Regions from separate parts of the Nonomuraea sp. 10N515B genome, predicted to be linked through region 1. Evidence: riboswitches for the same ligand, from Rfam matches in the RefSeq annotation. Region 1 holds a riboswitch; each other region holds the start of a gene.
The links. Region 1 has a riboswitch for cyclic di-AMP ahead of ACTWQA_RS05155 (hypothetical protein). Riboswitches for the same ligand answer to the same signal wherever they lie in the genome.
Positions count from the first base shown of each region.

Region 1 (7,331 bases):
CGTCGATCTCCCGCGCGGCATCTCGCGGCACGTGGTGCGCTTCGCCCGGCTCTCGGGCAAGGTGTACGCGATCAAGGAGATCAGTGAGCGCTACGCCAAGCGCGAATACCAGTTGTTGTGGGACCTGGCCCGGCTCGACGCACCGGCCGTGGAGCCGGTCGCGTACGTCACCGGCCGCGAGCACGACCTGGACGCTGCGCTGATCACCAGACACCTGCAGTTCTCGCTGCCCTACCGCGCCGTCATGTCGGGCACGCTACGCCCCGACACGCTCACCCGGCTGCTCGACGCCCTGGCCGTGCTCCTGGTGCGGCTGCACCTGAACGGCTTCTACTGGGGCGACTGCTCGCTGTCCAACACGTTGTTCCGCAGAGACGCGGGGGCGTTCGCGGCGTACCTGGTGGACGCCGAGACCGGCGAGATGCACCCGATGATCAGCAACGGCCAGCGGCTGGCCGACATCGACGCGGCGCACACCAACATCTTCGGCGAGATGCTCGACCTGGAGGCGGGTGGGCTGCTGCACCCGTCCATCGACCCCATGGAGACCGCCGAGGACGTCGTCACCCGGTACCACCGCCTCTGGGACGAGATCAACGAGAGCGAGATCATCGAGGAGGTGGACTGGCACCGCGTGGAGCAGCGGATCAGGCGGCTCAACCTGCTGGGCTTCGACGTGGCCGAGATGATGGTGCGGCGCAAGGTCGGCACCGGGCGGCTCATCGTGCGGCCCAAGGTCGTCGACGCCGGACACCACCAGCGGCGGTTGCTCCGGCTGACCGGACTCGACGTGGAGGAGAACCAGGCGCGGCGGCTGCTCAACGACCTCGACGGGTTCCGGGTGGCCAAGGGGCTGCGGCACGAGGACGAGGCCATCGTGGCGCACAAGTGGCTGGCGGAGGTGTTCCAGCCGACGGTCGAGGCCATTCCCGCGAGGCTGCGCGGGAAGCTGGAGCCCGCGCAGCTGTTCCACGAGATTCTGGACCACCGCTGGTATCTGTCGGAGCAGGCGGGCGCCGACGTCGGGCTGGAGGCGGCCGTGAAGTCGTATGTGGACAACGTGCTCGTCCACAAGCCCGACGAGAAGGCGCTGCTGCCGGAGGACGCCGCTCAGTAGGCCGGCGTTCAGTACGCCTCTGCTCAGTACGCCTTCGTTCAGTAGGCCACCGTGATGCGCCGGCGCGGATGTGCGCCGTTCTCCAGCTCGTCCGCGACAGCGACCGCGTAGTCCTCGGCGGAGATGAAGCTGCGGCCCTCCGCGTCCACCAGCAGCTGATCGCCGCCGATGCGGTAGACCCCGGTGCGCTCGCCGGGCGCGATCTCGGCGGCCGGCGAGATGTACGTCCAGTCCAGGTCCTCCACCTCGCGGAAGAGGCGCAGCACGGCACGCGCGGCCAGTGCCTCTTTCTTGTAGATCTCCGGGAACTCGGGCGTGTCGACCAGGTCGACCCCGGGAGCGACCTGGAGGCTGCCGGCGCCGCCGACGGCGATCAGGCGGCGCACGCCGGCCACGCGCACGCCGTCGATCAGCGCGCGATAGGCGGCGACGAAGGGCGGTTCCGGCTCGGTGCCGTCGCGCGGGGGGCTGATAGCGGAGACGACGGCGTCATAGCCCTTGGCCAGAGTGGCGGAGTCGTGAACGTCGCCCTTGACGGGACCCGAGCGGCTGACGCCGGTCACCTCGTGCCCGCGGTCGGTGAGCTCTGCGGCGATACGCTGGCCGATCATGCCGGTCGCGCCAAAGAGAAGGATCTTCATGGCAGCAAGAGTATCCATTGGATACTGGTTACTTCATCGTGCTATAAGTACCTTATGGATACCGGCAATGTCTTCGATATGAATTGCCCGACTCGGGTGGTTCTGGATCGGATCGGCGACAAATGGTCGGTGCTGGTCGTGCTCAGCCTCATCGGCGGGCCGATGCGGTTCACCCAGCTGCGGGCACAGATCGGTGGGGTCACACCCAAGGTGCTGACGCAGACGTTGCGGGCCATGGAGCAGGACGGGCTCGTCACGCGGGAGGTGTTCGCCGAGGTGCCACCGCGGGTCGAGTACACACTGACGGAGCTCGGGCGCTCGCTGCACGAACCGATCGCAGCGGTGGCCGAGTGGGCCGAGCGGAACATCACCGAGATACTCCGGTGCCGCGAGAAGTCGGCCTGAGCGGCACGCAGGCCGGTGCGGGCCGCCGCCGGGCGTTCAGGCGCTGGTGAGCTTGGTGATCTCGGTGACGATGTCGGGCCAGAGGGGGCGTGGCAGGTCGTGGCCCATGCCGGGATAGGTCACCAGCCTGGCGCCGGGGATGGCCGCCGCCGTGGCCTGGCCGCCCGCCACGGGGATGAGCTGGTCCGCCTCGCCGTGCAGGACCAGCGTGCGCACCTTCACCTGGGCGAGCAGCTCCGTCCGGCCGCCCGAGGCCATGATGGCGGCCAGTTGCCTGGCCGTGCCCGCAGGATCGAAGCACCGGTCGTAGGCCATCCCGGCCATCGCGATGATCCGCTCGCGGTCCAGGTCGTAGCCGGGCGAGCCGATGACGGACCAGGTGCGCAGCGCCTGCTCCAGCACGCCGTCACGGTCGGCCGGCGGCGTGGCCATCAGCACCTCGGCCGCCGCCGCGGTCGGCGGGGCGACCTCGGGGCCCGGCGTCGACATGATCGAGGTCAGGGTCAGCACCCGTCCGGGATGCCGGATGGCCAGGGCCTGGGCGATCATCCCGCCCATCGACGCGCCGACCACATGGGCGGCGGGCCAGCCGAGTGCCTCCATGAGGCCGGCGGCGTCGTCGGCCAGGTCGTCGAGCAGGTATGGCGCAGGCGTCCCCGCTGGGGGGACACCCTGGTCGTGGAAGTGCGTGGACAGGCCCGCGTCGCGGTTGTCGAACCGTACGACGTGGTGTCCCTGCTCCGCCAGGAGCCGGCAGAGCCCCTCGTCCCAGTGGATGAGCTGGGCGCCGAGCCCCATGATGAGGAGCAGGGGTCGTCCTGCCGGTGAGCCGAAGGTCTCGTAGGCGATGTCGATGCCGTTGACGGCTGCGCGCATGGTCACGGAGACCAGAATGACATTCTGGTCTCCGTCTCGTAAAGTCAGCGCTTGATAAGCCTGCGCAGGCGCTTGTGGCCGAGCACCACGCCGCCCCCGGCCATGGCCAGGGCGCCCGTGAGGAGGACGCCGCTCACGGCGCTCGACTCCTCCGCCTCGGTCTTGGGCGTGACGGGGTGCCCAACCGGAGCCGCCACCGCCTTGCCGCCGGCGGGCTCCTCAGCGGGCTCGACCTCGGCGGACTTGGCCTCGGGGGTCTTGACCTCGGCAGGCTCCTCCTCGGCCACGACCTTCGGAGGCTTGGCCGGGTTGGTGTCCTTCCTGCCCCAGGCGCCGGTGGAGAAGGGGACCGGGTAGTTCTTCTTGCCGACGCCGTCTCCCCACTTGGTGATGACGTAGTCGATCTTGATGTGACCCTGGCCGCCGACGCCGTCCACGCTGAGCGAATTGGGGTTGAACCTGCCGCCAGTCAGCTCCGCGAAGGTCTTGGCGTCCAAGTCGAGCATGATGCCACGGTTGGAAGGCACGCCCGGGCCGCGGTCACCGACGAAGAAGGGGAGCTTCTTGCCCTTGTAGACCACATATCCCTCGGTCAGCAGCGGCCAGCTCGGACTGGCGGCCAGGCCTTTCTGCATGGGCTTGCCGCTGGCGGGCATGCCCGTGTCACCGTTGCGGCCGGATCCGTCGTCCCAGTAATAGGACGCCGTGGTAGAGCCCTTGAGCAGGATCTTCTCTTCGGTGTCGGAATCGGCGTGGGCCGCCGTGCAGGCGATGGCCACAACGGTGGTGGCGGAGGTGGCGAACAGGGCGCAGGAACGCAGGCCAAAACGTGCAGACATGGGGCAGTGAGGTCCTTTGCGAGGGGTCAGGGACACGCGCTCCCAAAAAAGGGCGTAGCAAGGCAGAACGCCGAACGGGGGTTACTACGCGGAGCGCGAAAAGAGCCTGGGAAAAGGGCCGATCAACCGGAGGCCGGCACGACGCTGTCTGGGGGTACGTACATCAATGCGGTGTCCTCTCCATCACGCCTACCGGGTTAGCTGACGGGTTCGGGCGGTGGAGATGCCCTACCGGCACGTGGCCGGATTCACCCCAGGGGTTGGGTCCCCGGTTCCCGATCTATCGGGATTCGGCTAGGTAATGGCCCACACTTTAACCACGTATTCCGGACACGCGCAAACAAATCATCATGAATCTGCAGAAAGATCTACCTAGGGCTGTAAAGGGACGAATCGGGCAGAGGTTGGCGTTCGCGGGCATAGAAAGAGGGGGTACGGCATGCCGTACCCCCTCGCAATCCCAGCCTCAGCCGCCGCTCTTGCGCCTGAACGATCTTTTACTCGCAGCCGGACCGTGCGCCCCGTGGATCTTCGATGGGTCACCGCCCCTGCCACCTTCGCCCGAGCCCGCGTGCTGGTTGCGCTTGCGCTCCAGCGCCTCGCGGAACTTGCGCTTCATCTCGTCCTCGGGAGTTTCGCTGTTTTCCGGCTCCGGTGTATCCGCCATGAGGACCTCCATGGTGTTGGGGACAATCACAGCTTCGCACGGCGGCGGTTATGGCGCGAAACCGGGGCTGAGGCCGTGCCTTGGGCAAAGACGAACCGTTCCTGGTATTGCGTTGGTACGCACCGGGGAAGCAGAAGCGACATGATAGCCAACCCCCCGGAGCGGCAATGAGCGTCCTCGGCCATGACCTGGCGATGGATCTCGGGGCCGCGTCCACCCGGATCTACGTCAAGGGCAAGGGCATCGTGCTGGACGAGCCCTCGGCCGTCGCACGCCACGCCGAGACGGGCAAGGTCCTCGGGTACGGCGCGGCGGCCGTCGACGTCCTCGGCGAGACGTGCTGGCCGATCAGCGACGGACTGCCTGCCGACGGTGAGCTCACCCGGCGTCTGATCCGGTATTTCGTCCGTAAAGTGCACGGGCATCCGTTCGCCCGGCCCCGTGTGGTCCTGGCGCTGCCCGACGGGTGCACGCGGATCGACCGGGCGGCACTGCGGGACCTGGCGTTCGAGGCGGAGGCGCGGGACATCCTGCTGATCCCGCACGCGCTGGCGGCCGCGCTCGGCGCGGGCGTGCCGGTCAAGGACTGCGCCGGGTGGATGGTCATCGACATCGGGCGCGACGCGGCCAGGATCGCGGTGCTGTCTTACGGGGCCGTGGTCGCCTCTGGCACGGTCCCGGGCGGCGGCCATGCCATGAGCAGGTCGATCGCCCGCCTGGTCGAGCGCGAGCACGGACTGCTGATCGACGAGGGCGAGGCGGAGGCGGCGAAGCGGCGCGCGGGCTCCGAGTGGAAGCCTCTGGACCGGCAGGTGCTGGTCCACGGCAGGGACGCGGAGACCGGCAGGGAGCGCACGGCGGCGCTCCCGGTGCAACTGATCTATGAGGCGACCAGGCAGCCGGTCGAGACCATCGAGCGGGCGGCGGTCGGGATCGTGGAGGACTGCCCGGCGGAACTGGTGGCCGACCTCGGGGAACGGGGTGCGGTGCTGGTGGGGGGTGGCGCACTGCTGCGAGGGCTGTGCCGGCGGATGCGTACCGCCTTGTGCATGCCGGTGCGCCGGGCGGAGCGGCCTCTGGAGTCCGTGGCGCTCGGCCTCGGACACTGCGTGGACGACCTGGGACTGATCGCCAAGCTCAGGGGCGGCGCCAGGTGACACCGGGCCAGGCCCGGCGAACCTAGCGTTCGTCGACCAGCTCGGCCGCGGCCTCCAGGTCGGCCGGGGATTCCCAGCGCTAGATGTCGACCCAGGTCCGTTCGTCGATCCGGATCAGCTTGGCCTCCGAGGGTCCGGAGATCTTGGCGCGGAGCACGGCGATGAGGGCGGCCCGCGCGGCGAGCACCTTTTCGGTGGCGGCGGGGTCGGCGGTGAAGCGGGTGGTCAAGAGGGTCGGCAAACTCACGCAGAAGGCCAGGGAGACGCGCAGGCGGATCCTGCAGGCGGCCGGGAGTTGTTCGTGCGCGACGGGTACGGCACCACGAACCTGCAGGACATTGCGAACAAAGCGGGCGTGGCCGTGCAGACGATCTATTTCGTCTTCGGCAACAAACGCTCGCCGCTGAAGGAGCTGGTGGACGTCACGATCGCCGGGGACGACGAGCCGGTGGCGACCATGGACCGGCCGTGGTTCCACGCGGCGATGGCCGCCGATCATGAAGGTGCTGAGCACGGCCGCGGCGATGGACCCCGAGGTGGGGGCGCTCTGGTCGTACGACATCGATCCCGCTACACGGTGCAGCGGGCCGCGGCCGACGCGCTCATGGCCAAGCCGGGAGCATGGGCTGGCGTCTCGGCCGAGTTCGCGGCCGACGTGCTCTACACGCTGCTCAGTCCCGAGGTCTACCTGCAGTTCGTCGAGGAGCGCGGCTGGAGGCCCGAGCAGTGGGAGGAGTGGGTCCACGGGACCCTGGCCGCCCAGCTCCTCCAGCCGGAATAGGACGCCGGCCCGCGCCCGGGCGGCGGGCGAGGGCCGAGCGTGCCCGGGTGGGCGGGGGTCACGGCGTGGAGAGTGCCTCCGTCGGGGACAGGCGGGAGGCGCGGATCGCCGGGTAGAGGCCGGCCATGGCGCCGATGGCCAGCGTCGCGGCGAGCCCGCCGACCGTGGCCCAGGCCGGGACCACGGAGGGCCACCCGCTGTAGAGCGCGTACCCCATGGTGACGGCGGTGCCCAGGAGCACACCGCCCGCTCCGCCCATCGCCGACAGCAGCAGCGACTCGGCCAGGAACTGGGTGCGGATCTGACCGCGGGTCGCCCCGAGCGAGCGGCGCAGCCCGATCTCCGAGCGGCGTTCCAGCACCGAGATGACCATGGTGTTGGCCACGCCCACACCGCCCACGAGCAGGGCCACCGCGCCCACGCCCAGCAGGAGGTTGGCGAACGCCTGACTGGTCGCCTGCTTGGCGGCCAGCGCGTCGGACGGGCGGGAGACGTCCACCTCGTTCGGCGCCTCCGGGTTGGCGGTGCCGGCCAGGACCTGGCGTACCGCCTCCAGCTTGGCCTCCTCCGAGCGGGTGTAGAGCGTGGTCGGGTGCCCGTCGAAGTCCAGCCGTTCCTCGGCCACCGGCCAGCCCACCATGACGCCACTGTCCAGGTCCGTGGCGAGCGCGACCGGGTTCAGCACGCCGACGACGGAGAAGCGCTGGCCGCCGACGACGACCTGCGTGTCCTGGCTGACCGCGCCGATGCCGAGCCTCTGGGCGGCGGCCGAGCCGAGCACGGCCGCCGGATAGCGTTCGGTGGCCTGGTTGAGCCAGGTCCCGCTGCGCAGCGTCGCGCCGACGGTG
Region 1 is NZ_JBQQBQ010000003.1:134,154-141,484, forward strand. It holds gene ACTWQA_RS05135 (DUF4032 domain-containing protein) at 1-1,117, shown strand, start outside; gene ACTWQA_RS05140 (NAD(P)-dependent oxidoreductase) at 1,156-1,758, opposite strand; gene ACTWQA_RS05145 (winged helix-turn-helix transcriptional regulator) at 1,837-2,163, shown strand; gene ACTWQA_RS05150 (alpha/beta fold hydrolase) at 2,200-3,039, opposite strand; gene ACTWQA_RS05155 (hypothetical protein) at 3,084-3,878, opposite strand; cyclic di-AMP (ydaO/yuaA leader) riboswitch at 4,050-4,184, opposite strand; gene ACTWQA_RS05160 (DUF5302 domain-containing protein) at 4,345-4,545, opposite strand; gene ACTWQA_RS05165 (rod shape-determining protein) at 4,713-5,702, shown strand; gene ACTWQA_RS05170 (hypothetical protein) at 5,782-5,949, opposite strand; gene ACTWQA_RS05175 (TetR family transcriptional regulator) at 6,004-6,483, shown strand; gene ACTWQA_RS05180 (ABC transporter permease) at 6,542-7,331, opposite strand, start outside.

Region 2 (7,331 bases), on a different contig from region 1:
GGCCAGGCCCTGATGAGCTGGTCCTGGCCCTTGCGTGGCACCAGCCGGGACACGCATGCCACGACCGGCCTGCCCTGCAGGCCCAGCTCGGCCTTGGGCGTGCCGGGGTGGAACAGGCCGGCGTCGACGCCCGGCGCGAGCCGTACGAGCTTGGCCGGCGGGATGGCCGCGACGAGCCGCCGCCGCGTGTACTCCCCCAGATACGTGACCACGTCGGCGTGCTCGCCGATCCTGCGCAGCACGGCGCGGAAGCCAGGTGCGCTCGCCCACGACGCCTCGTGGCCGTGGGTGAGCATCACCACGCGCCGCGCGCCCGCCCTGCGCACGTGCGGCGCGAGCAGGCCGAGCGGCGCCGCCGCCCCGAACACGACGGTGCCCGCCTCGTGCTCGGCCACCAGCCGGGCCGCGCGGCGTGCCACGGCCGGGGTCGGCAGCATGAGCCGTGTCGGATGCCGCACCACCCGGAACGGCTGCCGCCGGTCGAACTCGGCGCAGCCCGGCCAGGCGGGTGCGTAGACGGCCACTCCCGGTGTGCGCAGCGCGAGCCCGTGCACGAACGACTGGATGCCGCCCGGCCTGGGCGGGAAGTCGTTCGTGACGATGACCACATGGGTCACGGCACCGGGATGCCGTTCAGCTTCGCCCATGCGCGGGCCATGGCGATGCGCTCGGGGCTGGTGGGATGGGAGGCATAGAGCACATATTCCACCGCATCCGGCGACAAGTCGGAAATATTGGTTACTGCCAGACGTTTCTGCATTTTTATGAATGTGGCGGGATCTCTGGTGAGGTCGAGGGCGTGGACGTCGGCCCGGGCCTCGACGCGGCGGCTGACCAGGTTCTCCGCCGGTCCCAGGAGCAGTGAGCCCAGGGTCATCAGGCCCAGCACCGCGCCCACCGCGCGAGGGTCGGCGATCGAGGTGACGCCGGTGCGGCGGCGTACCGGATCGAACACCAGGAACAGCAGCACGGCGCCCAGCCCGGCGCCCAGGCCGCCGATGAGCGTACCGGTGAGCACGTCGTTGTCCTTGGCGTGGCCCAGCTCGTGCGCCACGACCAGCTCCACCTCCGGCTGCGGGGCCTTGAGCAGCGTGTCGTAGACGACGATGCGGCGCGTGGCGCCGAAGCCGGACACGTAGGCGTTGAGCGCCGTCGTCCGGCGCGAGGCGTCGGCCACCAGCACGTCCTTAACCGGCACGCCGTCGCGTTCGGCCATGGCCAGCAGGTTCGTGCGCAGCGGGCCCTGCGGCATGGACCTGAAGTCGTTGAACAGCGGCTCGAACAGCACCGGATACACGAACGACGCCACCACTGTCAGCGCGAACGCCCCGACGGCCGCCGGGATCCACCAGCGCCGCACCTTGCGGGCCAAGGCCACGAGCACGACCAGCATCAGGCAGAGGATGGCCGTCTGCACGCCCATGTTCTTGAGCCGGTCGCCGGCCCAGGACGCCCAGTCCTGGGTGGACAGGCCGAAGGCGCGCAGCAGCGTCTCGAACCACATCCCGAGCGGCCAGCGGATCAGCTCGGTGAGCGCGGTGATGACGACGACGCCCAGGATCACCCGCAGCCACCAGGGGCCCCTCAGCCAGCCCACGGCCTTCGCGCCGATCGGGGTGGCCACCAGGAGGCCCGCGATGATGATCGACAGGGCCAGTGACAGGTAGCTCGGGAGGGTGGTGGCCGCGTCGAACGCCTGCGCTCTGGCGATCTGGGCGGCGGTGAAGTCGCGGGCCGGGTCGGGCGGGCCCCCGGCCAGCACCCGCCAGGGGGTGGCGAAGGCGGCCACGGCCAGGATCACCACCCCCAGCGCCACGGCCGCGACCGCCGCCTCTCGCCGCAACCGCCTCCCGTCCGCATCCGGAGCCCCGCCCTTGCCGGCACGCCGATCGCCGCCCACGGCCCGGCCGCCGTCGCCGCCGCCACCCGGGCTCCGAGCGTCGCCGACGGCGGTGGGATCGCCGGTCGAGACCTCGGTTCGGGGCTTCCTCGTCCCTGGTCCTGCGTCGTCCGTGTCGTGCCGTTCGCTCATCGGCCTCCCCCTCTTACGTGAGCTGCTCCCGGACGTACACGCGCCACCGTGCCGTCAGCGTCGCCACGGACAGCCCCAGCGAGGAGAGCGCCCGATCGACGCCGGACGCCTGGGCATCACGGTAGAACCTCACCAGGGTCTCCTCACCGAACCGGTCGGCGAGGAAGCGACACGCCAGCCACGCCTCCTGGTACGCCCGTGCGAGCCGCACGGGATCCCGGCCATCCGCCGCGAACGCCGCAGGCCCGGGCAATTCGCTCGGCACTCGCCCGGCCCGCACCTCGTCGGCCAGCTCGGCGGCGGCCGTCCGCACGGGCAGCCCCGCGTCCCGGTAGCCCACGTAGTCGGCGAACCCCTCGTAGAGCCAGACGGGCAGGTCGCCGGTGCCCGCCACGACGTGGGTGAGCTCGTGCGCGAGCACCACGTCCTTCCCCGTGGAGTTGAGCCTGGCGAAGACCTCCGGGACGACGATCACCCGGCCGCCGTCGGCCACCGCGGCCAGCCCGTCGACCCGCTCGACCCCGGCCAGCCCTGCCGCCTCGCGGGCGGACCCAGGCACGACGACGAGCGGCCGCACAGGCCTGCCGAGGACGTCCAACACCCGGCGTCCCGCCGTGTCAGCCCGCCGCGCCAGCTCGTCGAGCGTGCCGGGCGGGGTGTGGTGGCCGACGACGAGGGAACGCCCTGCGCGGGCCAGGACGACGCCGTCGCGCCACAGATCACGTGCTTCCGGGGGAAGAAGGGGGGACTCGGGGACCGGGGCGCTGGCGGGGGCGAGGAGCAGGAGTCCGGCCACCACGGCTCGTCGACTCACCTGCTCGGACACGATGTCCGATCGTAGCCGGGCCGGATCATAGCCGGGCCCGACCGTCACCGGGCCCGACCGTCACCGGGCCGATCGTCGCCGGGCCCCGATGTGCCACGGCAGGCGGCCCACATCGCGTCGTAACGGCGGCCCGCTTGTGAAGGGATCAGACACCGTCTCCCTGGAGGGCCATCAGCCCCGTACGGCGGGTGGGGGACGGTGGCTCGCCGTACAAGAAAGAGGGTGTGCATGAAGAACAAAAAGCGGGTGTGCATGGAGAAAGGGCCCCGATGGGATCGGAGCCCTTTCCTCACAAGCCGGGACGGACAGCGCCGACGAAAGACGCCTTGCGCCAGCTGCTCAGCTTGTCGATACGCACCCGCTCGCCTGTCCGCGGGGAGTGGAGCATCTTGCCGTTGCCGACGTAGATGCCCACGTGACCGAGCCCTCTGAAGAACATCAGGTCGCCTGGCTGGAGATTCTTCCAGGAGACCTTCTTCCTGATGCCGGCGAACTGGCTGGCCGCCACGCGGGGGATCTTCACACCGGCCTTCTTCCAGGCGTACTGGGTCAGGCCGGAGCAGTCGAACGAACCAGGGCCCGTGGCACCGTACCGGTAAGGGTCACCGATCTGGTCCTTGGCCACGGCGACGGCCTTGAGGGCCTTCGCCTCCTGCCGGGCGATCCTGAGAGCCTTGGCCGACGTCGCGGAGCTAACCGCCGTATTGGCCTTGGTCGTGGAGGCACCGGCTGAATCGCTGGTCGTCGCCGCCTGCGCCGTCGGGGCATGGAGGATCAGACCTCCGGCCGTCACGGTCATGGTGAGCGCTACGCCACTCAGGGCAATGCGGGACAGACGGGGGTTCTGCGGGGAGGTAGACAGGATTTCTCCTTGGGTCTTCCACGAACGCCTACCGGGTTAGCTGACGGATTCGGGCCTGGAAGTCGCCCTACAGCGCGATACGCGCCGATTCACCCCTGATCCCGGGAAGGGATCGATGGTTCCCCGGCTCCGTGCTCCTGGCTGCACGGACTCGGCAGGTCGCCGTCCGGTGTCGTGTTCGACAAGGGGACGTACGGCGGCGACCGGCGGATCTCTATCTGGCTCACATCGGGGGACCGATGCGGATTCGCGGCGACATGGCTTGTCGCTGCGACGCCAGAAGCTACGCCGAAACGTCAAGGATCGGCAAAGCGCCAGTCAGGTTGTAAAGATCCAACAACTGGTTCTGTCAGGTCCGAAACCCCTGTTGGAACGCCAGGTTCAGTTATGGAAATGTGACCCTTCTCACAAACTGCGGCACACTGTCGTGTAAGGTCCCAATTGTCACTTTCGTCACATGCTTCGCGCCGTCATCCTGAAGCCGGTGGGCGGGAGCGTTCCCGCGGCAATACGGTCCCGTTCGATGCGCCATAGCTCGTTGAGGACGTCGGTGCTGCCATTCGTCACCTTTCCGCCGATATATCGCGACAAGTACGGTTCTTGCCGCATGCTCGTGACCTGGAACCGTTCGGCAAGGGCGGCGAGCATGACGTCCGCGGGGGCGTGATCCCCATGCGCCTCGCGCCATCGCTCGAGCGGGTCACGTCCGGGACCGCCGGGCTCGCGGGTGACATCCGCCACTCCCGCGGCGGCAAGCAACGATCCGGCATCGTAGAACCAGGTGGCTGCGGCCCGGTCGGCCCAATCCCACCCGAACTCGTCCACCACCAGCAGCCCGCCCGGCCGGAGCAGCGACCGCACGCGGTCCAGCGCCGCCTGGAGCGGATGCACGTGGTGCAGCGAGAGCGACATGACGACCGCATCGAACAACGATCCACCGTCGTAGTGGCGCGCGAGCGCCGGGTCGTTGTCGGCCGAGTCGGGATAGGTCACGACATCGGCCTGCACCGCCGGCACCCCGGCCGCCCGCGCCGCTCCGACGGCCTCCGGCGAGATGTCGATCGCGGTGACCAAGTGACCGCGCCGCATCAACTCGGAGGCCAGCGCGCCCCGCCCGCAGCCGACGTCGAGGATCCGCTGCGGCTGCCGGGAAAGCACCTGACTCAGCCACGCGTACTGGTGGTTGTCCACCGTTTCTGTCTCCATGCGACCGAGCATGACCGCTCGCAGCCATGCACACCACTGCAGGTTCGGCATGGAAGCCATAAGCTCTATGCATGCTTGATGTGTGGTCGCTGAAGGTGCTGGTGGAGGTGGGGAGGCTGGGATCGTTCTCGGCGGCGGCCGAGGAGCTGTCGATGACGCAGCCCGCCGTGTCCCGGCAGATCGCCACGCTGGAGCGGCACACCCGCGTTCGGCTGTTCGAACGGCTGCCGCGTGGCGTCCGGCCGACGGACGCCGGGCGGGCGGCACTGGAGCAGGCCGATGAGGTGCTGCGGGGGTTGAGGCTGTTCGAAACGCGGATGCGGGCCTTCGCGACGGCGGAGGCGGGGCGGGTCCGGGTGTCGGCCTTCCCGAGCGCCGCGACCAGCTACCTTCCCGACCGGTTCCGTTCGTTCGCGGCCAGGCACCCGGACGTGGAGCTCTCCCTCACGGTCCGCTCCGGCGAACACGACCGGTGCGCCGCCGTCCTGGACGGTGAGACCGACATCGCCCTCCTGACCTCCTGGGACATGAGCGGCCCTTCGGGAACCGCGGGCATGCCCGGGGTGGCGCTGACACCGCTGCACGAGGACGAGCTGCTGGTCGCACTGGCGGTCAGCCATCCGCTGGCGAAGCGAAGCCGGGTGCGGCTGCGGGATCTCGCGGCGGATCCGTGGATCGACGGCACCCATCCCGACTGCCTCGGTCCCATCGCCCAGCTCGCGGCGGCTCTGGGCCGGGCGCCACGGATCAGTCACGTGTGCGACGACTGGAACGGCAGGCAGGGGTTGGTCGCCGCCGGGGTGGGGGTGATGCTCTATCCGTCGATCGCGGGCTACTCGACCGCTCGCCCGGACATCCGGCTCCTGCGCCCCTCACCGCCCCTGCCGTCGCGCACCATCCTCGCCGCCACCCTGCCCCCGACCGACCGCCCTCCGGCCGTCTCCGCCTTCCTGAGCACGCTCACCTCCCGGCCCACCGACCCGGTGCGGTAGACGGAGAAGATGCTGCGGCGGCGAGGGCGTGATGGGCAGGCGCCGCCTTACGGGCGGACGGCGCCGGCGAGGGTGCGGCCGTAGTCGGAGAGCTGGACGACCTTGATGACGTCACCGGTCTGCGGCGCGTGCACGATCTCCCCGTTCCCGGCATAGATGCTGACGTGCCCCAGCCCTTCGCTGAAGATGAGGTCACCGGGCTGGAGGTCGTCCAGAGACACCTTGCGGTCGGCCCCCCACGCCCACTGCTGCCACGTCGTGCGGGGAAGCGACACCCCTCCGGCCTGCCACGCCGCCTGCGTCAGCCCCGAGCAGTCGAACCCGCCGGGCCCCGTACCCCCGTAGACATACGGCTTGCCGACCTGCGCGTACGCGAACCGCAGCACCGCCGCCGCGTTCCCCGACGCCGATCCTGTGTACTTGATGCCGGCGCTGCTGGGATTTCCAGGATTGTAGGCGCCCAGCTTCTTCAGGAGCTTCTTCTGCTCGGCGATCAGCTTGAGGATCTCCGAGCGCTCCTCCTCCACCCCGTCGCGTTCCCTGTCCGCCGCTTCCAGCGCCTCCTGCGCCTTGTCACGCTCGGCCTTCAGCCCGCGGTTCTCCCGGTCGAAAGCGGCGAGCTTCTGCGCCCGCTCTTGCGACATCTGCCCCGCGACCGCCAGCCGCGACAGGAAGTCCTCGGGATTGCCCGCGCCGATCAGCCCGGGAAGGGAGATGACGTCGCCACCGAGCCGGTAGCTGTCCACGGCCATGTTGATCACCTGGGCCCGCAGGTCGGCGACCGTCTCCAGCTTGCGCTTGTAGCTGTCGTTCAGCTTGACGTAGGTGCTCTTGGCCTTCTTGTAGCGTTCCGTCGCCGTGTTGTACTGGTCGACGACCTTGTCGGCCTTGTCGTTGAGCTTCTCGAGCTTGGCCTTCGCCTGGCTGATCGTGGGCTTGGGATCAGCGACGGCGGCTCCCATGGGGGACAGCACCAGCCCGAACGCGATACCCACGGACACCGGCACCCGGCCAAACCTCACTGTGTCGCCTCCCAGGGATAACACCTGGGGCGAAATAGTACAGAAGTGGCGGCTGGGGTTACCCCCAAACAGTCAATTCGTAACCTAGGCCCGGCCCAGCCGGCGCAGCAGCAAGGCAGACGGAACGGGTCTGGCTCCCATCCGCCTGACGGACTCGGCCACCTCGCGGTCCGACGACACCACGGCCATGGCCCGGCCGGGCGGCTCCGCGCGTACGAGCTGGCGGATCAGGTCGTCCGCGGTCTCCCCCGGCGCGCTGAACAGCACCCGCACCCCGCGCGGCGCGACCACCTGGACGGGGGCGTTGAGCTCGGCGCCGTCGAACACCACGGTCACCTCGACCCTGGTCTGCGCGACCAGCCCGCCGAGCCCGGTCATCAGCCGGTTGCGC
Region 2 is NZ_JBQQBQ010000011.1:27,480-34,810, forward strand. It holds gene ACTWQA_RS18225 (glycosyltransferase family 4 protein) at 1-617, opposite strand, end outside; gene ACTWQA_RS18230 (M48 family metallopeptidase) at 614-2,032, opposite strand; gene ACTWQA_RS18235 (hypothetical protein) at 2,046-2,858, opposite strand; gene ACTWQA_RS18240 (C40 family peptidase) at 3,148-3,657, opposite strand; cyclic di-AMP (ydaO/yuaA leader) riboswitch at 3,731-3,887, opposite strand; gene ACTWQA_RS18245 (class I SAM-dependent methyltransferase) at 4,174-4,926, opposite strand; gene ACTWQA_RS18250 (LysR family transcriptional regulator) at 4,998-5,918, shown strand; gene ACTWQA_RS18255 (NlpC/P60 family protein) at 5,966-6,913, opposite strand; gene ACTWQA_RS18260 (NYN domain-containing protein) at 7,025-7,331, opposite strand, start outside.
Region 2: linked by a shared signal. The riboswitch ahead of ACTWQA_RS18240 (C40 family peptidase) and the one ahead of ACTWQA_RS05155 (hypothetical protein) in region 1 are both predicted to bind cyclic di-AMP.

Region 3 (7,331 bases), on a different contig from region 1:
TGCTGGCGCTGCTGGAGGGCGAGCTGTGCGTCTGCGATCTCGCCGTGGTGAGCGGGCTGAGCGAATCGGCCACCTCACACGCGCTGCGACTGCTTCGGGCACATCGCGTGGTGTCGGTGCGGAGGGCCGGCCGGATGGCCTACTACCGGCTCGACGACGCGCATGTCCGGATGCTGCTGGATCTGGCGGTGGCGCACACCGAGCACACGCAGGCCATCCATCCTGAACGCGACGGGCGCAAGCAGGGCTGAGCTCGCATGCGGCTCGGCGGCGGCCGACAGCCCGTCGTGTTGACAGGCCCGTGACAGATGTCGCTATCGTTCATATGTGAACAGCCATTCAGGAGTTGAGAGCGCAGGCCGGCCCGCCCGCCACCGGCCCGACGACGTGCGGCTCGACCTGTCCGGCAGCGTTCGCATGCATCCAGGCTCTCGAGACGGCGAGGTCACCGGATGAGCGCCGGGCACGGACACGGACATGGACATGGCCACGCCGGCGGCCGCCACCGCTGGCGGCTCGCCGTCTCCTTCGTGCTCATCGGCCTGTTCTTCATCGTCGAGCTCGCCTTCGGGCTGCTGTCGGGATCGCTGTCCCTGCTGTCGGACGCCGGGCACATGGCGGCCGACGTGGTCACCCTCGGCGCCGCGTTGGTCGCCACCCGCATCGCCACCCGGCCCGACACCACCGGCCGGCGCAGCTACGGCTCCTACCGGGCGGAGGTGTTCGCCTCGTTGCTGGCCGTGGCCATGATGCTCGGCGTCGCCGTCTACGTCGTCATCGAGGCCATCAGCCGCATCGGCCGCACGGCCGAGGTGTCCTCCGGGCCGATGCTCGTCGTCGGCGCGATCGGCCTGATCGTCAACGTCGTGGCCCTGCTCCTCCTGCGGTCGGGCGCCGCCGAGAGCCTCAACGTGAAGGGCGCCTACCTGGAGGTCGTGGCCGACACCGCCGGCTCGGTCGGCGTCATCGTCGCCGGCTGGCTCGTCGCCACCACCGGCCAGCCTGTCTGGGACACCCTCGTCGCCCTGGCCATCGGCGCGTTCGTCGCCGTCCGCGCCGTCTCCCTCGGCCGCCAGGTCTTCGCCGTGCTGGGTCAGCACGTGCCGGAGGGCGTCGACGCCACCGCGGTCGCGACCGACCTGTCCGCCATCGACGGCGTATGCGACGTCCACGACCTCCACCTGTGGACGCTCACCTCCGGCATGAACGTCGCCACCGCCCACCTGGTCACCAGCGACCCGAACGACAACCATGCCGTCCTGGACCGGGCCCGCGACGTGCTGCTGCGCCGCCATCACATCGCCCACGCCACCCTGCAGGTCGAGCCGACCGATCATCAAGGATGCGACGAACTGGGCTGGTGAGTGGTTAAGGGCGCAAAAAACGGGTGGTGCAGGAGTCTTTCCTGCACCACCCGTTACTTTCTGGCGACCTGCCTTGGGGTCAGGCCTTGTACTCGGGGTAGCCGTAGCCCACGACGTGGGCCTTGGGCCGGATGCGCTGCTCGACCTTGCCGTTGCCGGTGTTGCCCTCGATCGCGGTGATCGTGCCGTCGCCGTTGTCCTTCTTCACCATGCCGACGTGGTCGATGCCGTCGGTGCCCTGGCCGTTCCAGTCGTAGAAGACCACGGCGCCGGGCTTGGCCTCGGTGCCCCAGTGCTTGTTGGCCTGGAACCACTTGGCGTAGCTGACGGTGTAGGCGTCCCAGCCCATCGTGGGGCGGGCGCCGGCCTGCTCGCCGACCCAGGAGATGAACATGGCGCACCAGGGGGCGTTGGCGTAGGCCTGCAGGCTGCCGCCGTCGCGGGCGACGGTCTCGGCTGCCCGCGGGGAGGACATGTACCAGCTGTGGAACGGGGTGCCGCCGCCGGCGGCGTTCTCCGTCACGCCGATCTGCGACTCGGCGATCTTCAGTACGGTGTCCGCGCTCACCTGGCCGGCACCCTTCTGCGGGATGGCCTGGGAGGCGGGAAGGTTGGACCGCGCGGGTTGCGTGGACTGCTGGTCGGCGGCGAAGGCCGGGGATCCGGCGACGACCGTCGCGGTCATCCCGGCGGCGACCAGGGAGAGGCTTGCGGACGTCAGGGCACGAGCGAAGACGTTCTTGGCCATGGGTGAAAAATGCTCCTAGCTTCCATGCCGCCTACCGGGTTAGCTGACGGGTTCGGGCGTGGAAGTGCCCTACGGGGCGCTCGTGTCGAGCGCGCCGATTCACCCCAGACAAAGTGGGTCCCCGGTTCCGCAGATCGCGAATTCGGCGGCCGCGTCATGGTCACGGACTCGAATGCCCATGCCGATGAGACGCGGTCTCGGCAATACGGAGGACGTTACGCGGCACTGCCAGGCGTACGCCCTGATTCCTAAAGGTAAGCGAACGGCATAGAGAGATGCAAACCAGGATAGGGAGCAGGCAACAGAATGCCCTACGAGATAGGCGATCGGGGCGAAATTCTTTACCTACTCCGGGCCGTTGACGGGGTTTGCCGAAGGCGCCCGGCAACGGCGACCTCTGCCCGGCCATGAACCGTCATAGCGAGCGCTTCGTGCCTGGTCATGGCCTCACGGGAATGCGTTGGGCCCCGCTTGCGCTATCTGTGGATAGATATATACCTTTTGCGTAATCGCGGTATACGTTGTGGCGAGCTGTCGTCACCGTCGTTGCCGTTTTGTTGACCGGACCGCGCGTCCCGAGGGGATCCCTGGGATGGCGTTCGGCCGCCGAATCCGCGCCTCGCGGAGCCGGGGATCCCTATCTTTCTGCGCGCGTAGGGCACTTCCACGCCCGAACCCGTCAGCTAGCCCGGTAGGCGGTATGGAAGCAAGGAGTCAATACCCCATGCCCAAGCCCCGGCTTGCCGCAGTCGTCCATTCCCTCAAGTCCCTCAAGAACCGTCTCGACCTTCCCACCAAGACGCTCAGCCTCGCCGTCGGTGGCGCGATCCTGGCCGCAACCGCCGCCCTCACCGGTGTGGTCGGCACAGCCATCGCCTCATCCCCTGAGCACAGTCCGGTGCACGAGGCTCAGCCCGCGTCCCGATCCCTGGCCTTCGGCCTGGACATCTCCAACCACGAGCCGCTGTACGACTGGAGCGCGAGCTCGGCCCAGTTCGGCATCATCAAGGCCACCGAGGGCACGAGCTTCCGTGACGCCTCGTTCGCCAGGCACTGGCGCGAGCTCGACAAGAAGCAGATCGTGCGCGGGGCCTACCACTACGGCCACCCCGGCAACGACCCCATCGCCGAGGCGGAGCACTTCCTGTCCGTGGTGAACTCTCAGCCCGCCAAGCAGGGCGACCTGCTGGTCCTGGACCTGGAGACCACCGACGGCGAGTCCGCCGGCGAGGTCAACGCCTGGGCGAAGGCGTGGTTGTCGCACGTCAAGGCCAAGACCGGGGTCACCCCGATGTTCTACAGCGGCTGGAACTTCGCCGACACCTACGGCAAGGGCCTGGCCGAGTATCCGCTGTGGGTCGCCCACTACAGCAAGCCCAAGGGCGCGCTCACCCCGCCCGCCGACTGGAAGTCGTGGACCATCCACCAGTACACCGACGTCCCGGTCGACGAGAACGTCTCCGCGCTGACCCCCGAGGAGCTGCGTGACCTGGGCCGCCCCGCCGTCTGACACCCTCCCCTCGGCCCCTGGTCGAGGACGCCGGGGGTGGCGTCTCACCGTTCGCCACCCCCAAGGTCCTCAGGGACGGATGAGGACCTTCAGCGCCTCGCGGGCGGCCATCGCCCGATAACCGTCCGGCACGTCCTCCAGGCCGACCGTGCGGTCGAAGACACGGCCGGGCTCGATCGTCCCGTCGAGCACCTCGGGAAGCAACTCCTCGATGTACGCGCGAGCCGGCGCCACCCCGCCGGTCAGGGTGAGGTTGCGCAGGAACTCGGCAAATCCCATCGGCACCTGCTCATACTGCGGCACACCGACCCGGCTCACCGCTCCGCCGTCGCGGGCCACGGCGAAAGCCGTCACGATCGCCTCTTTGGTGCCGACACACTCCAGCACCGCGTGGGTGCCGTCGCCTCCGGTCAGCTCACGTACCCGGTCGACGCCCTCCTCGCCCCGCTCGGCGACGACGTCGGTGGCGCCGAACTCTCGCCCCAGAGCGGTGCGGCCCTTGTGCCGGCCCATGAGCATGATGCGCTCGGCGCCGAGCCGCTTGGCCGCGAGCACCGCGCACAGCCCGACCGCGCCGTCGCCGATCACCGTCACCGAGGTGTGCGGCCCGACGCCGGCCGTCACCGCGCAGTGGTGGCCGGTGGGGAGCACGTCCGACAGGGCGAGCAGGGACGGCAGCAGCGGGGAATCCTCGCCGACGGGCAGCTTGACCAGGGTGCCTTCGGCCTGCGGCACGCGTACCGCCTCACCCTGGCCGCCGTCCACGCCGTCCGCCGCCCAGAAGCCGCCGTGCCGGCATGACGTCTGCAGACCCTCGCGGCAGAAGTCGCAGGTGTTGTCCGACCACACGAACGGCGCCACCACCACGTCGCCGGTCTTCAGCCGGGACACCTCCGCGCCGACGTCCTCCACCACGCCGAGGAACTCGTGGCCGATGCGTTCGCCCAGCTCGGTGGCGGGCCTCGCCCCGTACGGCCACAGGTCGCTGCCGCAGATGCATGAGCGCAGCACGCGCACCACGGCGTCCGTGGGGTGCTGGATCTCCGGGTCGGGGACGTCCTCCACGCGCACGTCACGGGCACCATAGATCAAGGTTGCTCGCATGTGGGCCTCCCCCGTCGTGATTCTCCCGTCGTCACAGGTACCCGGGGTCGGCCGAGATCGCGTGATCGGCGCGTCTGCTCCAGGTCCGTTGTCGTTAAAGACGCCCGCATTGACATGCAAGTCGCTACTTGCCTATCGTGGGGTCCGTGGGCGACGTGTTCAAGGCCTTGGTCGACTCCACCCGGCGCAAGATCCTCGACGAGCTGACCGAGAAGGACGGGCAGACCTTGTTCGAAATCTGTACGCGCCTGGCGATGAAATATCAGCTCGGCTCCTCGCGGCAGGCGATCTCCCAGCACCTGGACGTTTTGGAAGCCGCCGGCCTGGTGGAGACGCGCCGCGAAGGCCGCTACAAATTCCACTTCATCAATACGGCGCCGCTCGAGCCCATTGTCGACCGGTGGCTCAGGCGCGCCCCGAAGGAGTCACCATGAAGATCCACCTGTCCAGTGTGTTCGTGGACGATCAAGAACAGGCCATGCGCTTCTACACCGACGTGCTGGGCTTCACGGTCAAGCACGACGTCCCGCTGGGTGAGGACCGCTGGCTGACCGTCGTGTCACCGGACGACGTGGACGGCACCGAACTCGTCCTCGAGCCCTCCAGCCACCCCGCCGTGCCGCCCTTCAAGGAGGCACTGGTGGCGGACGGCATCCCGATGACCTCGTTCGCGGTGTCGGACGTGCATAAGGAGTACGAGCGTCTAAAGGGCCTCGGCGTGCGCTTCACGCAGGAGCCGACGGTCATGGGACCGGTCACCACGGCCGTCTTCGACGACACCTGCGGCAACCTCATCCAGATCGCCGCCCAGGGTTGAGCGGAAGAATGCGTCCTATGTCTCAGGCGACCCTGCGAACCGACCGCATCACGCTTGTTCCGCTGTCCGACGAGCACCTTGAGCACGAGATCGAACTCGACGCCGACCCCGAGGTCATGCGTTACCTCGGCAATGGCCGTGCCCGTAGCCGTGAGGAGGTTGAGGTGCTCCATCGCGGGCGGCTCGCGGTCGCGGGCCGCGTGGCGGGGCTCGGCTTCTGGGCCGGTTTCGTCGACGGGCAGTTCGTCGGCTGGTGGATCCTGGAGCCGCCCACGCGCATCAACCAGGGCCCGGTCGAAGGACAGGCCGAACTCGGGTATCGGCTCCTGCGTCGCCACTGGCGCCAGGGACTGGCCAGCGAGGGAGCTCGCGAGCTGATGCGCCATGGGTTCGAAGACCTTCGGCTCACCCGTGTCTTCGCCGAAACCATGGCGGTCAACACCGCCTCCCGCGCGACGATGTCGGCCATCGGCATGCGGCACACCCGTACCTTCCACATGGACTGGGAAGATCCGCTCCCGGGCAGCCATCTTGGCGAAGTCGAGTATGCGATCAGCCGGGAGCAATGGCTCGCCTACAAGGCGGCCGACGAGGCATGCCTCCGCCCGGCGGACTCAGCGGCACGTCAGGTTGACGGCTAGGGCGGCCACCGCCAGGGAGAAGTAGAGGGTCCACGGAGCGAAGTGGTGGTCGCCGGCCCGTAGGTGCACGGTGAACGCGCCGAGGAAATACAGGACGAGGCCGCTGGCGGCAAGCGTGCCCAGGACCGGTACGGCGATCCCGGCCAGCAGCCCCAGCGCCCCGGTGCCCAGCAGCATCCCCAAGGGCCGCATCCAGGACCGGGGCACGCCCAACTTGTCCGCCTGGCTCTTGGGGTAGTCGTGGCCGATCACGTTGGCGATGGCTGCCATGCCGTTGAGGGTCGCGGCGAGGAGCGTGATCGTGAGATAGACGGCGAACATCGAGGTTCCCTTTCCGTGAGAACGATCGGCTGGTCGATCACCTCACGGACGGTGCGGCTACCCACGGAGTGACAGGTCTTCCCTGTGATCTGTGTTACAACGCGACGCCGGTCAGCTTCTCCGGGTCATCGAGGACGGGCGCCGTCACCGCGACCACCGCGTAACGTTCGTCGCCGATCTCCTTGCCCCACAACGCCGGGTCGGCGAGCACATCGATGCGCACGTCCGCGAGGTCCGCGACGGTCAGGCGCACCGCCGTCACCAGATCGCCCGCACGCACCCCGCCGTCCCACGGCATGCCCGCCTCTGATCCCGCGTCCCGCCGCGAGCCCTCGCTATTCTCGCCGGGCGTGCTCCAGCGTCCCTCCACGAGGACCAGCCGTCCGCCGGGCCGCAGCAGCGCCGCCCAGCGGGTCAGCGCGGCCTCCGGATCGGGGATGGTCCACAGCAGGTGCCGGGCCAGCACCACGTCGAAGCGCCGCTCCCCCACGGGTGGCCGGGCGGCATCCCCGACCAGCACGATCGCGTCCGTGCCCGCCAGCTTCGCCCGCGCCCGGGCCACCATCCGGGGCGCCAGGTCCACGCCCACGACCCGATGCCCGCGCTCGGCCAGCAGCAACGACAGCGACCCGGTGCCGCACCCTAGGTCCACGACATCGAGCCGGCCCTCGGGCAACCAGGCGGCAAGCCGATCGGCCCAGGCGGCTCTGACTCTGGGGTCGCGCAACCCGTGGTCCGCCTCCTCGTCGAAGGAGTCGGCGGCGGCGTCCCAGTGTGCGGCGATGTCATGCATGGCGCCCATCGTGGCACCCACCACCGACATTTC
Region 3 is NZ_JBQQBQ010000038.1:50,757-58,087, reverse strand. It holds gene ACTWQA_RS39595 (ArsR/SmtB family transcription factor) at 1-251, shown strand, start outside; gene ACTWQA_RS39590 (cation diffusion facilitator family transporter) at 453-1,364, shown strand; gene ACTWQA_RS39585 (CHAP domain-containing protein) at 1,444-2,112, opposite strand; cyclic di-AMP (ydaO/yuaA leader) riboswitch at 2,126-2,270, opposite strand; cyclic di-AMP (ydaO/yuaA leader) riboswitch at 2,707-2,825, shown strand; gene ACTWQA_RS39580 (glycoside hydrolase family 25 protein) at 2,837-3,622, shown strand; gene ACTWQA_RS39575 (zinc-binding dehydrogenase) at 3,692-4,726, opposite strand; gene ACTWQA_RS39570 (ArsR/SmtB family transcription factor) at 4,873-5,160, shown strand; gene ACTWQA_RS39565 (VOC family protein) at 5,157-5,543, shown strand; gene ACTWQA_RS39560 (GNAT family N-acetyltransferase) at 5,561-6,184, shown strand; gene ACTWQA_RS39555 (DoxX family protein) at 6,158-6,505, opposite strand; gene ACTWQA_RS39550 (class I SAM-dependent methyltransferase) at 6,600-7,298, opposite strand.
Region 3: linked by a shared signal. The riboswitch ahead of ACTWQA_RS39585 (CHAP domain-containing protein) and the one ahead of ACTWQA_RS05155 (hypothetical protein) in region 1 are both predicted to bind cyclic di-AMP.